2 linked regions of the Anaerobacillus alkaliphilus genome follow. The protein of the gene in region 2 interacts with the protein of the main gene of each other region in a pairwise test. Links are inferred from orthologs where the notes say so. Each region holds a gene or a part of one and is shown on either strand. Other genes may lie near its edges. The genes, in order: thrS and rplA.

Region 1 (7,350 bases), on a different replicon or contig from region 2:
TATTTCTAGCTCTAAGTATTTAGCCGAGAGTTCAGCTTCTTTGAGAGTATTCAACACATCTGAGACGAAGCTAGGATGTTGAAAGTGTTTTGTTGCTATGTTTACACTTACCCTTATATCGGAAAAACCGAGGTCTTGCCATTTTTTCAGCTGCAAACAAGCTTCTCTAAGAACCCATTCGCCTAAGGGAATAATTAAGCCACAATCTTCTGCCACTTGAATAAAATCGAGTGGCGGAATATATCCTCTTTCTGGATGAAACCAGCGAATAAGTGCCTCGTAACCAACAATCTTTCCTGTGTGTAAATCGAGCTGAGGCTGATAAAAAAGCTGCAGTTGCTCTTGACTTGCTAACGCTTTTCGTAAATCGTTTTCGATATTCAACTTATTCACAAGCGTCTCATTCATCTCTGAATTATAAAATAAGTAGGTATTCCTTCCTTTATCTTTTGCTGCAAATAACGCAATGTCACAATTCTTCACTAAATCTTCTGGGGTTTCTCCTCCAGAAGGATAAACACTGACCCCAATACTTATTTTCAAATGAATATCAGCTTGTTTATAAAGAAATGGACTCTCAAAAACATTTAATAAAAATTGGCAAACTTCCTTTGTTTTGTCTTCATCGGTATCGTATAAAACAAAGACGAATTCATCGCCACCTAAATGATAAAGAGTATATCGATCAACAAACTTTCGGATATTCACTTTTTGTAAGCGATGAGCAGCCATGATTAAAACATAATCTCCTACAGGATGTCCCAATGTGTCGTTAATACGTTTGAAATGATCAAGGTCAATAAATAAAACAGACACTTGTTTACTTAAATCTTTTGCCTCACCTATTAGGTTGGAAAGATCTTTATCAAGTACTCTTCGGTTTGGTAAATCTGTTAAAGAATCATGATAAGCCATATGTTCAACAATTAGTTCTGAATTCTTTAATTCAGTAATATCACTAATCGTACCCACAATTTCTTTCACCTCTCCGTCTCGATAAAACGGGGAAAAAGTAATAAATAAATGTTTTCTTTTAAACTTAAGTTCAAAATTTTTCGTGACACCTAAAAATGTTTCCTCTACAGGTACCAATAATTTCTTTAATGTCTCTTCTGGCAAGATAGCTGAGACTGACTTATGAAGATGCTCCTCTTCACTTAGCCCGAGCTCACTAGCTAATTTACCCGCAATTAAAGTAAAAGCATAGTCATCATCACAACATTTTTTTAGTTTAAAAACGAGGTTATCAAGACTTTGCATCACCTGAACAAAATCATTTTTTAGTAACTCTCTTACTTTATCTTCATAGAGCTTACCTTCTGTTATATCAGTGCGAACTGCTATAAACTTATAAGGCTCACCTGTGTCGTCTATTAATGGAAAAATGGTAGTTTTCACCCAATAATAACTACCATCCTTAGCCAAATTTTTCACTTCACCTTCCCAAACATTTCCGGAAGTGATCGTTCTCCACATATTTTGATAAAATTCTACGGTATGGTGTCCGGATTTTAAGATTGAATGATTTTTTCCTATGAGCTCTTCTCTTGCATATTTAGAAATTTCACAGAAGGTATCGTTAACACTTAAGATCGTTCCACTTCCATCAGTTATCGCAATAATAGTAGAGCGATCAATTACTGTGTATAGGTCAGTTAATTCGTCTAAAATAGCCGTTACTTCCATATTATTTAAATGAAGTCCAACGAGCTCTTTTCTTAGGTCAGAGACTAAATTGGTCGGTGTTATAATTCGATCTGCATCCTTGCTCATCTTTCATTCCCCCTTGAGAAGCCAAATCTTCTCCTTACCTAATAGTAATCACGATTTATATATTTATAAAGCTGTTTTCGCAGAGTTTGTTGCTTCCGTAAAAATCCCAAAAGCCGGATTTTTACACAAATTACTAAGAGTTTACTACTAATTTAGTAAGTACCGCTCTTTTCTTACATAATTTATTGGCTGAAATCTCCATCTAGGGTATTTTTCCGATTATTTTAGGATAAAAAGCCACAATGTTTACGAAAAGAGCCTTTTATAAAATTCTACCAATTAAGATATCTATATAATACTAACGGTTTCTAGTTATCAATAAAATGATAACCAGTAATTCTAGCTCGGATAATATTCCAGTATTTGTTCTATACTTTTACTTGTATTTTACTAGAAGTTAAACTCTATTATATCCTGAAGTTGATCATTTGCGTAAGTACATCTTGTTAACTTTTTTATTTTTGCTTTCTTTTAATTAGGCTGTTTTCGCAAAGTTTGTTGCTTAAAGATACAAAGAATTCACAACTAATTTAGTAAGTATTGCTCTTTTCTTACAAAAATTTATTGGCTGATATCCTCATCTAGGGTATTTTTCCCGATTATTTTAGGGTATAAAGCAACAGTTTTTAGTGCGACGAGTAACCGCAGGAGCAATGTTTACGAAAAGAGCCTTTAATTATTCCGTTTAAAACAGTATTGAACTTATTATAGAAGAAAAATATTTACCTAAGTAATAGTAGCGCACAAAAAAACTGCTGAAACTTGTTTCAGCAGTTTTTTTAAATTAAACTAAGTTATTTTTTCTAGTAGCGATTTCTTCTTTAATGTTAAAGATAAATGTTTCAAGACCAACAGCTTCTGAATTTTGTTCGCCATATTTACGAACATTTACAGCACTGTCTTCAATTTCCTTATCACCTAATACAAGGATATAAGGAGTTTTTTGCATTTGTGCTTCACGGATTTTATAACCCATTTTTTCATTACGAGTATCAATGTGAACACGAACTCCAGCTTCAGAAAGTTTAGCTTTCACTTGGTTTGCATACTCAAGATGAACATCACTTACTGGTATGATTTCCACTTGTACTGGAGCAAGCCATGTTGGGAAAGCTCCTGCAAAGTGTTCAACTAGAATACCAAAGAAACGGTCGATAGATCCATAAATTGCACGGTGAATAACAACCGGATGAACTTTGTTGTTGTTTTCATCAACATACGTTAAGTCGAACTTCTCTGGCATTTGGAAGTCAACTTGAATTGTCGCACATTGGTGGCTACGTTTTAGAGCATCCTTAATGTGGAAGTCGATTTTTGGACCGTAGAATGCGCCATCACCTTCGTTTAATTGATATGGTAGTTGTAAATCTTCTAACACATTACGAAGAGCGTTCTCAGCTTGCTCCCAAAGGCGGTCGTCACCCATTGAATTTTCTGGACGAGTCGAAAGTTCTACAGAGTACTCGAAACCGAATGTCTTATAAATTTTATCAACCAGTGTAAAGACTTCTTTAATTTCACTTTCGATTTGCTTTGGTGTTACAAAGATATGTGCATCGTCTTGACAGAACGTACGTACACGAATCATCCCGTTTAATGCTCCACTTAATTCGTGACGGTGAACTTGACCAAACTCAGCCATACGGATTGGTAGGTCACGGTAAGAATGAAGTTCATTCTTGAAGATCAGCATGTGCCCTGGGCAGTTCATTGGTTTCATTGCAAACTTCGTATCATCTACCTCTGAAAAATACATATTTTCATGGTAATGCTCCCAGTGACCGGATTGCTCCCATAAACGTTGGTTCATCATAAATGGTGTGCGTACCTCATCGTAGCCTGCAGCACGCTGTAATTCTCTTGAGAAGTTCTCAAGTTCTGTACGAACAACTTGTCCCTTTGGTAGATAGAAAGGCATACCAGGAGACTCCTCCGAGAACATGAATAAGTCTAGCTCTTTCCCTAGCTTACGATGGTCACGCTTTTGTGCCTCTTCAAGGAAATGTAAATATTCATCTAAATCTCCCTGCTTAGGAAATGCTGTTCCATAAATACGTTGCAGCATTTGATTATCGCTACTTCCTCTCCAGTAAGCACCCGCGATACTCATTAACTTTAAAGCCTTAATTTTTCCTGTAGACGGAAGATGTGGTCCACGACAAAGATCGAAAAATTCTCCTTGCTCATAAATAGAGATTTCTTGTCCTTCTGGAAGCTCACGAATAAGTTCAAGCTTTAGGTGATCGCCAATTTCCTCATAAATGCGAAGAGCTTCTTCACGAGAAACAACATTACGGCTAATCGGTAAATTCTCATTAATAATCTTTTTCATTTCTTTTTCAATTAGTGGTAGGTCTTCTGGCTTTAATACATGCTCCATGTCAACATCATAATAGAAACCATTTTCAATAACAGGTCCAATTCCTAGTTTAATGTCTGGATACAGTCGTTTCAGTGCTTGTGCCATTAAGTGAGCAGTACTATGACGATAAACTTCTAATCCTTCTTTTGAGTCTAGTGTCACAATTTCTACTGCCGCATCTTCCGTAATCGGTAATAATAAATCAACAACTTTACCATTTACTTTACCAGCTACCGCCTTTTTCTTAAGACCTGGGCTAATCGAAGCTGCAATATCTTCAGTCGTTACTCCTTGATCATACTCTCGTATTGCGCCATCAGGGAAAGTTACTTTCACTTGTTCCATAGTTAACACTCCTTATTTTCTGAAAAATTAAAATAAAAAACAAAAAACACCCATCCCTAAAAAGGGACGAGTGTAGCGCTCGTGGTTCCACCCTCATTCACACAAGTACCTAAGTAACCCAGAATAGGGGCTTCAGTACACGTTTGTGTCTCATGAGATATAACGGTTGTGGCCGTCAGTAGATACTATTAGTTCCCTACTGAAGTTCAGAGGTGGTAAGTACTATTTTCGTGTTAGGAAGCTCTCAGCTATACTTCCCTCTCTTTAAACCGTAAAATAAAACTCATGTCCTCATCATAACTTATTTTGGATGTAATTTGCTTATGTACGTTATTATATGAATTTATTTTACGAAAAGCAAGTTTAAATTGGTTTTTAGAAAAAAATACCTCTCCACGACCTTAATGCATTTTATAGTTCTTCTTTTCGAACACACTTTTACTATATATTTGAACTTTTTCTTGAAATATATTCTGAATAGAATGTATCACACCACTATCAATATCATTACTATACAGATGAACTTCCTTTGGGGCAATACTAACTAATGGACTGATTACCATTTCTTGAATTGGAATTTCCTTTTCAAAAACAATTTCACGGTCTAAAAAGGTTTCTAGTTTTTCGTCAGAAATTGGTTGGAAGAACTCATCATAAAAAAAGATTTCTTTATCAATAACTAGATGAACACAATTTAATCTCGGTAGACGTTTTTTTAAATAAAATCGTAAGCTCTCTAAAAGGTTTTGATATTCTTGTTCTAGACGGAACTCATCAATAGCCATTTCTACACAATCAATTAATTTATCCAAATAGCCTCTTAAACGAAATGTTAGAAATGAATCATAACAAAAATTACAATCTCTAGTTAAAAAAGTATTAAATGCATCCTCAATAATTTTTTCGGTAGAAAACAATTTTGTTACATTTGGTAAATCTAATCTTTCACCTGCTAAAATTGACTTCGCCATTACTAAAATATGAGACTGTTCTTCTTCGTTTTCGTAAAAAAATATATTCTCAATAATATCTAAAAGCCAGGCATCTTCTTTTGTTTCAACCACATGCTTTTTTAATACTTTAGTTAAAGCTGGTTTTATTGTTTCATTAAAATCAACTGTGTCATCTACTTTTATAAATAGTTTATCGCTTACTTCCGAAAGTTCAACTTCCTCATTCTTTATAAAGGCCTGAAGCCCAGCCTTAAAATTAGTAAGTAAATCATAACGATCGAGCTTATTTTGTAAATAAATCTCTATCAATGAAAGCCCCTCCCACAACAATTAGACGCAAACTACCTTCTAGTGTCTATTTTTTCTATACATATATATGGGGGCTTATCCAAAATAATGCGTATAACTAGAAATTAATTATCTAGATCTTAGTTCGTCACCCTAGGAAAAAGAAAAAGCCGATGAAGTCATCGGCTTTGCTGGTTAATTTTGCATCACAAAATCTTTATCTGTTTGTTCCTCTTCTTTAAATACACGCAGGGTGTGATACTTCGTATTTCGTTGAGCAGGTACTTTCCCCGCTTCTCGAATTAATCGTAAGATAAGATTTGTATTTACCTTGTGAGTTGCTCCTGCAGCTGAAACAACATTTTCCTCCATCATTGTGCTTCCAAAGTCATTACATCCATATGAAAGTGATTTTTTACCAATTTCTGGTCCCATTGTAACCCAAGAAGATTGGAAGTTTGGAATGTTGTCCAGAAACAATCTAGAAATAGCTAAATTTTTCAAGTATTCTTCTGGTGTTACTTTTTCAGCTTTAAGATTTGTATTATCTGGTTGGAATGTCCAAGGTATAAATGCTAAAAAGCAGTTTGTTTCGTCTTGAGCATCACGAACACGCTGAAGATGTAAAGCACGCTCGTGGTATGATTCGCCAAAGCCAATTACCATTGTAGCTGTACCGTGCATTCCAACGGTCTTCACCATTTTCATACACTCGATCCATTGTTCCCAAGAGCCTTTTTTCTTACTAATCTTCATTCTTGTACGATCGTCAAGAATTTCTGCTCCACCACCTGGTACAGAATCGAGTCCTGCCTCTTTAAGCTGAAGTAAAACTTCCTTTAGACTATGGCCAGAAACCTCTACCATTTTCCAGATCTCAGCAGGAGAGAAAGAATGCATCGTAATAGTAGGGAAACGTTGCTTAATTTTCACTAGTAAATTTGTATAGTAGCTTAAAGGTAAATCCGGATGTGTTCCACCTTGCATGAGAATTTCTGTTCCATTAACATCAACAGTTTCTTGAATTTTATCCAGTATTACTTCATCATCTAATACATATCCGTCCTTATGACCTGGAGGTCGATAAAAAGCACAAAAGCGACAGTACGTATCACAAAAATTTGTATAATTAACATTTCTACCGATAACAAACGTTGTAATTGGTTCAGGATGCCACTTTTTCATAACTTCATTAGCAGCAGCACCAATTTTCTCCACTTCGTTGCTCTCGTATAAAAGAATAGCGTCTTCAATCGTTAATCGCTCTCCACTAACTGCGCGTTCAAGGATACGGTCAATTGTCATATAAAAACCCCCATCTCTCTTAGTAAATCCAGCATATCTATTAATATATCAATAATTTCAGAAGAAACACCTTTTATTATGGTAACATACTTTAGGAAAAAATGTATAATTAGATTTACTTCGTTTTCATCGTCTAACCTCTACGGTTTTTCCCCTCAATGAAAATTGGTTCAGCAAAATGACGGATGCGTTCCATGATGCGTTTAGACTTTAATTGTTCGATGCCGCCTTTTTGTGAATAGGATAGATGTTCTTCTAACTCTTCAAAATCATAGTTTGATGTATACAATGTTGGTAGCTTTTCTAGCATCCTATGTTGAAGGA
Region 2 (7,406 bases):
AACCATTACTAGATTTCTATCTTGTCCTTCCTTAGCCAAAGTTAATCCAATTGGACCATAACCACAACCCACATCTAAAATGTCTCCCTCTATCGATGGGTACTGATATACTTCTAGTAACAAGCGAGTACCAAAATCTACTTCTTTCTTTGAAAATACTCCCGCATCAGATGTAAACACCATTTTAATTCCCCGTAACTCAGAGTCCCATTTTTTACGAGAACTTTCAACCGTCGGTTTTTCTGAATAATAGTGATTCGACACGTTTTATCACACCTTTACTTTATTCACCAAGATTCATTATGTTTATTCTCTTGCTGATCTATACTTTTAGCATCTTACTTTTTATATAAATTAAAAAAACTCGCATAAATGCGAGTTTTTTCATTAAATTACTTAACGTCTACAGCAGCGCCAGCTTCTTCAAGCTTAGCTTTCATAGCGTCAGCGTCTTCTTTAGATACGCCTTCTTTAAGTGGAGCTGGAGCACCATCAACTAATGCTTTAGCTTCTTTTAATCCTAATCCAGTTAACTCACGAACAACTTTGATAACGTTGATTTTAGAAGCACCAGCAGATGTAAGGATTACATCAAACTCAGTTTGCTCAGCTTCAGCAGCAGCAGCACCGCCACCAACCATAGCTACAGGAGCAGCTGCAGTTACGCCAAACTCTTCTTCGATTGCTTTTACAAGGTCATTTAATTCTAAAACAGTCATTTCTTTGATTGCTTCTAAGATTTGCTCTTTACTCATTTTATATTTCCTCCTAGTTATAAGTTAAATTTAATTTTATCGGGCTATTAAGCACCTTGGTCTTCTTTTTGTTCAGCAACAGCTTTTGTAACCAATGCAAAGTTACGCATTGGAGCTTGAAGAACGCTAAGCAACATAGAAAGTAAACCTTCTCTTGAAGGAAGTTCAGCAAGTGCTTTAACTTCTTCTAATGAAGCAAATCGACCTTCGATAATACCTGCTTTAATTTCTAATGCATCGTTCTTTTTCGCGAAGTCATTAAGGATTTTAGCAGGAGCAATTACGTCTTCGTTACTGAAAGCAATAGCCGTCGGTCCTACTAAAACTGAGTCAAGGTCAGTTAACTCAACTTCTGCAGTTGCACGACGTGTCATAGAGTTTTTATATACTTTAAACTCAACATTCGCTTCACGAAGTTGCTTACGTAATTCAGTTACCTGAGCAACATTTAAACCACGGTAGTCAACAACTACTGTTGCTTTGCTGTCACGAAGCTTCGTTGCGATCTCAGAAACTAATACTTGTTTTTGTCCGAATTGTTGTTTTTGTTCACGTACGCTCATATTTACACCTCCTATGATTATTAGAAAATCTTAAGGCATGCCCAAGGTCTTCTATTCACTATCTGTTCGATAGTAGTAAAACCATACCGTTTTTTTGAGGTGATCCTTATAGGAAAAGCCTCCATGCAGACACACGGAGGCTTTTGTTATATTGATTAGATCAACATTTAACAAACCTCGGTAGGAAATTAAGCGTTAGACGCACCTACTGTCTACGGTATGAATTATTCAATTCACAATGGCTAGTATATCTTGTATTAAAGCCTGAGTCAACTGGAACTATTTAGTAGCAGATGAAACGTTAACTTTAATTCCAGGTCCCATTGTTGAAGCTACTGCGATATTTTTCATGTAAGTTCCCTTAGCAGCTGCAGGTTTAACTTTAACTAAAGTTTCAACTACAGTTGATAAGTTTTCAACTAACTTGTTTGTATCGAAAGAAACTTTTCCGATTGGTGCGTGGATGTTTCCAGCTTTATCAACACGGTACTCGATTTTACCAGCTTTGATTTCATTAACAGCTCTTTCAACTTCGAAAGTAACAGTTCCTGTTTTAGGGTTCGGCATTAAACCTTTAGGTCCTAATACACGTCCAAGTTTACCAACTTGACCCATCATGTCAGGAGTCGCTACTACTACATCAAAGTCAAACCAACCTTGAGCGATTTTGTTGATGTAGTCCTCATCACCAACATAGTCAGCTCCAGCTGCTTCTGCTTCTTTTGCTTTTTCGCCTTTAGCGAATACTAACACACGTTGAACTTTACCAGTTCCGTGTGGAAGAACAACTGCACCACGAATTTGTTGGTCAGCTTTCTTAGGGTCTACACCCAATCTAAATGCAACTTCAACTGTCTCATCAAACGATGCTACTGAAGTTTTTTTCACTAATTCAATTGCTTCTTCAACAGGGTAAGATTTTGTGCGATCAACAAGCTTTGCAGCCTCTTGATACTTTTTACCTTTTTTAGCCAATTTTATTTCCTCCTTGATTGTGGTTTTAGCGGTAGTACCTCCCACTAATAAAGGTTGCGCGCTCAAAAAACTGAGCCTAATCGCAACCCTCCTAAGTCCCTTCATTTAGTAACAAGGGATTAGTCTTCAATAACAATTCCCATACTACGTGCAGTACCTTCAACCATACGCATTGCTGACTCAACGTTAGCAGCGTTTAGGTCTGGCATCTTTTGTTCTGCGATTTCGCGAACTTTATCACGCTTAACAGTTGCTACTTTTTTACGATTTGGCTCACCAGATCCGCTTTGGATACCAGCAGCTACTTTAAGTAATACTGCAGCAGGTGGAGTTTTCGTAATAAATGTAAATGAACGGTCTTCAAATACCGTAATTTCAACCGGGATAATTAAACCAGCTTGATCAGCAGTACGAGCGTTAAATTCTTTACAGAATCCCATAATGTTAACTCCCGCTTGACCTAGTGCAGGTCCAACTGGCGGTGCTGGATTAGCTTTCCCAGCAGGAATTTGTAACTTTACCATTTTTATAACCTTTTTAGCCACGCGACACACCTCCTTAAGTCCGTGATGTGGTAACCGGATCCTAGAATTGATCCTCCCACTCAATTTACTTTCTATTCGAAAGTTGTTCTATTAACTCGCGTTTAAGAACATATAAGATATTATCATTTTAAAAGTAAGAAAGCAAGTTATAAATTTTAGATTTTTTCTACTTGAGTAAAATCTAATTCAACTGGCGTCTCACGACCAAACATATTAACATGAACCTTGATTTTTCTTTTCTCAATTGAAATTTCCTCAATCGAGCCAACAAAGTTCGCGAAAGGACCTTCTTTAACCTTTACTGATTCCTTAAGTTCAAAGTCAATCTCTTCACGTGGTTCTTCAACACCCATTTGACGTAAGATAGCTTCTACTTCTTCTGGTAACAGCGCTGTTGGTTTTGAACCCGCACCCGCTGAACCAACAAACCCAGTTACACCAGGAGTGTTTCGAACTACATACCATGAGTCATCAGTCATGACCATCTCTACTAATACGTAGCCTGGAAAGACTTTACGAGTTACAGACTTTGTTTTTCCGTTTTTTGTTTCTGTCTCTTCTTCAACAGGAACAAGCACTCGGAAGATCTTGTCTGCCATGTCCATTGACTCAACACGCTTTTCTAAATTTGCTTTTACTTTGTTCTCATAACCTGAGTAAGTATGAACAACATACCAATTCTTCTCCATAATGAACAGGACCTTTTCGTCCTTCCCTCCTCTATGGACCAATCCTACTTAAAGAGGATGTTCAAAAAAGCAGGCATACACTCCTTTTTGAACGAACTCTTATTATAAAAGGATAGACCAATTATCCTAAAATAAAGCGAACTAAACTAGAAATACCTAAGTCAACAACCGCAAAGAAAATTGCTATAAAAATTACCGTAGCAACTACTACTGCAGTATATCGAGTTAATTCTTTACGAGTAGGCCAAGATACTCTTTTAAGTTCCTTTACTACATCACGAAAAAATTGACCTGTTTTTTTAACTGTTTCAGCCATTCAAGCCACCTCCACCCTTTAAACACTAACTTAAATTAAATCTGTATATACTTAATAAAAGCAAGTCAGGGGAAAAAATTATGCTTGCGATACAAGTTAATTTTTCTAACCCTTTATACATATGCTTGTACAAATATGCACTGAATACAAGATTACTTTGTTTCAAGATGAAGGGTATGCTCGTTACAAACCTTGCAGAATTTCTTCATTTCTGTTCTTTCTGCAGTCGTAGCGTTGTTCTTTTCTGTTGTATAGTTACGAGACTTACAAATATCGCATGCAAGAACTATTTTCTTACGCATCTATACTACCCCTATCTTACAAATGAGAATATTCACATACTAATAAACCATATCATAGGGCCTAAACAGTGTCAATAACGTCTTATATCAGTGTAACCAATATTACCCTACTTAAAACCCTCTTGGTAATGTAGAATGTAGAATGTAAAATGAAGAATGTTTTTGTAGTGCTTCGAAGCATCACTATAATAATTCATAATTCTTAATTCATAATTCATAATTCATAATTCATAATTCATAATTCATAATTCTTAATTCTTAATTCTTAATTCTCAATTCTCAATTCTCAATTCTTAATTCTTAATTCTTAATTCTTAATTCTTAATTCTTAATTCTTAATTCTCAATTCTTAATTCTCAATTCTTAATTCTTAATTCTTAATTCTTAATTTAAAAAACAGGGCTCGCCCTGTTTTTTTAAATGCTTATTCCTTTTAACTCTACATAACGCTCTAGCTTTCGCTTTACTCTTTGCAAAGCGTTATCAATAGATTTAACATGTCTTTTTAAATCAACAGAAATTTCCTGATACGATCTACCATCCAAATATAACATTAATACTTTTCTTTCGAGGTCACTTAATATCTCACCCATTTTAAGTTCAATATCATCGAACTCTTCTTGATTAATAAGGAGTTCTTCTGGGTCAGTTACACGTGTTCCGGAAATGACGTCAAGGAGTGTGCGATCACTCTCTTCATCATAAATCGGTCGATCCAAAGATACATAGGAATTTAAAGGAATATGCTTTTGTCTCGTTGCTGTCTTTATTGCAGTAATGATTTGCCTTGTAATACAAAGCTCGGCAAATGCTTTAAACGAAGACAGCTTGTCCCCTTTAAAATCGCGAATTGCCTTATAAAGCCCAATCATTCCTTCTTGCACTATGTCTTCATGGTCAGCACCAATTAAGAAGTACGATCTCGCTTTAGCCCTAACGAAGTTCTTATACTTGTTAATTAGGTATTCTAAAGCACCACTATCTCCCTCGCGAACATAGTCTACTAAGTACTCATCTTCCATTTGTTCAAAGTCAGCATTTGTGATTTCCTTGAGTTCTATGCTCACCATCATCCCTCCGACCTTCGATGAATTGTATACGTTTAAAAAGGGAGTTATTAAGCGAAAGTGGGTTATGTAAATTCCCTAATACTACCACCGAAAAATAAAAGATTTATTAGTAGTACGATACTTGTAACCTTTTTAAACAAAACCAATTACCTAAATATAGAAATATTATATAGTATAGTTTTAAGGCTCGTCAACCGCTTACATGTCCCCTCGACGCCATTTTTCAAAAATTTCTGCCATTTCGTCAGAAATCGGAATTTTCGTTGTGTTTTCGCGTTTTTTCGACTTTCTTACTTCTTTGTCGATCCCTTTTTTTACAATACCCATTTCTACTCGGAGTTCTCTCGCTGACTTACGTAATGCACCATACCCAAATGTAACTGACTGTTCAACAAAATCGGATGTAGCAACATACACCTGTGTATCAATACGTTTTAGCTTTTTTACTAACTTCTCAATCCGTTCATCTGCGGTTTCATTCTCTCTTGTATAGATGATCTCTAATCGATAGTTTTTATATTTCTTTCCTATGCCAGGAACCATATGGGCATCAAAAATGATATAAACTTTCATCCCGCTAAAAGCTTGATACTCTGCCATTTTCTCTATTAATTGATCGCGGGCACCCTCTAAATCATCTTTCTTTAACTCTTTTAGTTCTGGCCAATCCCCAATAATGTTGTAGCCATCAACGAGAAGTATCTCAGCCATCTCACTTCGTTCCTATTGGATTACGCTTTCTACGCACCTCATACATCAAAAGACTAGCAGCAACAGATGCATTAAGAGAAGTTACTTTCCCATGCATAGGTATTCCGAGTAAGAAATCACATTTCTCTTTAATTAAACGGCTCATTCCTTTTCCTTCACTACCAATAACTAACCCAATTGGCAAGTCAAAACTAGCTTGTCTAAAATCTGTATCTCCTTTGGCATCGGTGCCGGCAAACCAAAGTCCACGTTTTTTAAGTTCATCCATTGTTCTAGCCAAATTTGTTACTCTTACAACAGGAACATATTCAATTGCACCTGTAGATGCTTTAGCTACAGTAGCCGTTAAACCTACCGCCCGACGTTTAGGAATTATTACTCCGTGAGCACCAGCTGCATCGGCTGTCCGAAGTATAGAGCCGAGGTTATGTGGATCCTCAATTTCATCTAACAACAAGAAGAATGGTTCTTCCCCTTTTTCTTGAGCTTTGATAAATAAATCCTCAAGTTCTGCGTACTCATACGCCGCTACTGATGCAACTATCCCTTGATGATTTTGCGTATCAACTAGTGACTCTAGCTTTTTCTTAGGAACAAATTGAAACTGAATGCCATTTTCCTTAGCTAGGTCAATTACTTGATTTACTTGTCCTTTTTGAGTCCCTTCGCTAATCCAGATTTTATTAATCGTATGACCCGAGCGTAAAGCTTCTAATACTGGATTTTTACCAACAATAAATTCACTACTCATTTGTTTCACTCCCTTCTTCTTTTTCGAGGATAGCAAATGTTCTCGCAATGACTTCGTCTAGCCTCTCGTATCTATTAAGTAAATAAAGATATCCAATTAAAGCCTCGAACGCTGTGCTTAATCGATATGTTTGTAAATCTGTACTTCTGCGAATATTGCCAGGCTTTGCATTTCTACCTCTCATGACAACCGCAACTTCTTCCTCTGATAAAAAATCAGTGGCAAGCAGGCAGTTGATTACTTCTGCCTGCGCCTTTGCTGATACATAACTCGTTGCTTTCTTATGAAGTTGTTGTGGCCTAACTTTCCCCGATGCAATTAGACGATAGCGTACGTAAGTATCAAGAATGGAGTCACCCATATACGCCAAAGCTAATGCATTTAACTGTTGCAAATCGATTGTTGATTCAGTTAATTTCATCATTATTTTCTAAACCCTCTTCCAACGAACTCCTTGTGGTGTATCTTCTAATACAATATTTAAATCTTTTAGCTCATCACGAATTTTATCAGCTAGCGCGAAGTCTTTATTCTTTCTAGCTTCATTTCGTTGTTCAATTAACTTATCAATCTCTTCATCAAGCAGTTCACTCGGAGATGATAAGGCTAAACCAAGTACGTCTGCTAACTCATTAAATACTGCTAAAAAGCGCTCTAGGACAGCCGTTGAAGAATGGTCTTCTCTTAAATAGACATTTGCAAGCTTCGCTAAATCAAATAATGTTGCAA

The links.
Region 1: the proteins of rplA (region 2) and thrS interact in binary tests that used the Escherichia coli proteins (3 or more experiments, as listed by UniProt). The link is inferred for Anaerobacillus alkaliphilus from one-to-one orthologs.

The regions. Positions count from the first base shown.
Region 1 is NZ_QOUX01000046.1:852,388-859,737, forward strand. Bases 2,020-4,947 are described here. They hold thrS (threonine--tRNA ligase), read right to left. Parts: upstream 4,481-4,947; coding sequence 2,558-4,480; downstream 2,020-2,557. Other genes in these bases: ytxC (putative sporulation protein YtxC), read right to left, coding at 4,882-4,947. In the rest of the region: DS745_RS19370 (sensor domain-containing protein), read right to left, coding at 1-1,773; more of ytxC, read right to left, coding at 4,948-5,742; mqnC (cyclic dehypoxanthinyl futalosine synthase), read right to left, coding at 5,917-7,026; primosomal protein DnaI, read right to left, coding at 7,160-7,350. UniProt on the Escherichia coli protein: Catalyzes the attachment of threonine to tRNA(Thr) in a two-step reaction: L-threonine is first activated by ATP to form Thr-AMP and then transferred to the acceptor end of tRNA(Thr). The rate-limiting step is amino acid activation in the presence of tRNA.
Region 2 is NZ_QOUX01000019.1:9,058-16,463, reverse strand. Bases 446-3,429 are described here. They hold rplA (50S ribosomal protein L1), read right to left. Parts: upstream 2,294-3,429; coding sequence 1,598-2,293; downstream 446-1,597. Other genes in these bases: nusG (transcription termination/antitermination protein NusG), read right to left, coding at 2,994-3,429; rplK (50S ribosomal protein L11), read right to left, coding at 2,413-2,838; rplJ (50S ribosomal protein L10), read right to left, coding at 803-1,318; rplL (50S ribosomal protein L7/L12), read right to left, coding at 446-755. In the rest of the region: DS745_RS04465 (class I SAM-dependent methyltransferase), read right to left, coding at 1-264; more of rplL, read right to left, coding at 393-445; more of nusG, read right to left, coding at 3,430-3,527; preprotein translocase subunit SecE, read right to left, coding at 3,649-3,843; rpmG (50S ribosomal protein L33), read right to left, coding at 3,996-4,145; RNA polymerase sporulation sigma factor SigH, read right to left, coding at 4,562-5,212; DS745_RS04420 (NYN domain-containing protein), read right to left, coding at 5,414-5,926; 23S rRNA (guanosine(2251)-2'-O)-methyltransferase RlmB, read right to left, coding at 5,928-6,677; DS745_RS04410 (Mini-ribonuclease 3), read right to left, coding at 6,670-7,098; cysS (cysteine--tRNA ligase), read right to left, coding at 7,108-7,406. UniProt on the Escherichia coli protein: One of the primary rRNA binding proteins, it binds very close to the 3'-end of the 23S rRNA. Forms part of the L1 stalk. It is often not seen in high-resolution crystal structures, but can be seen in cryo_EM and 3D reconstruction models.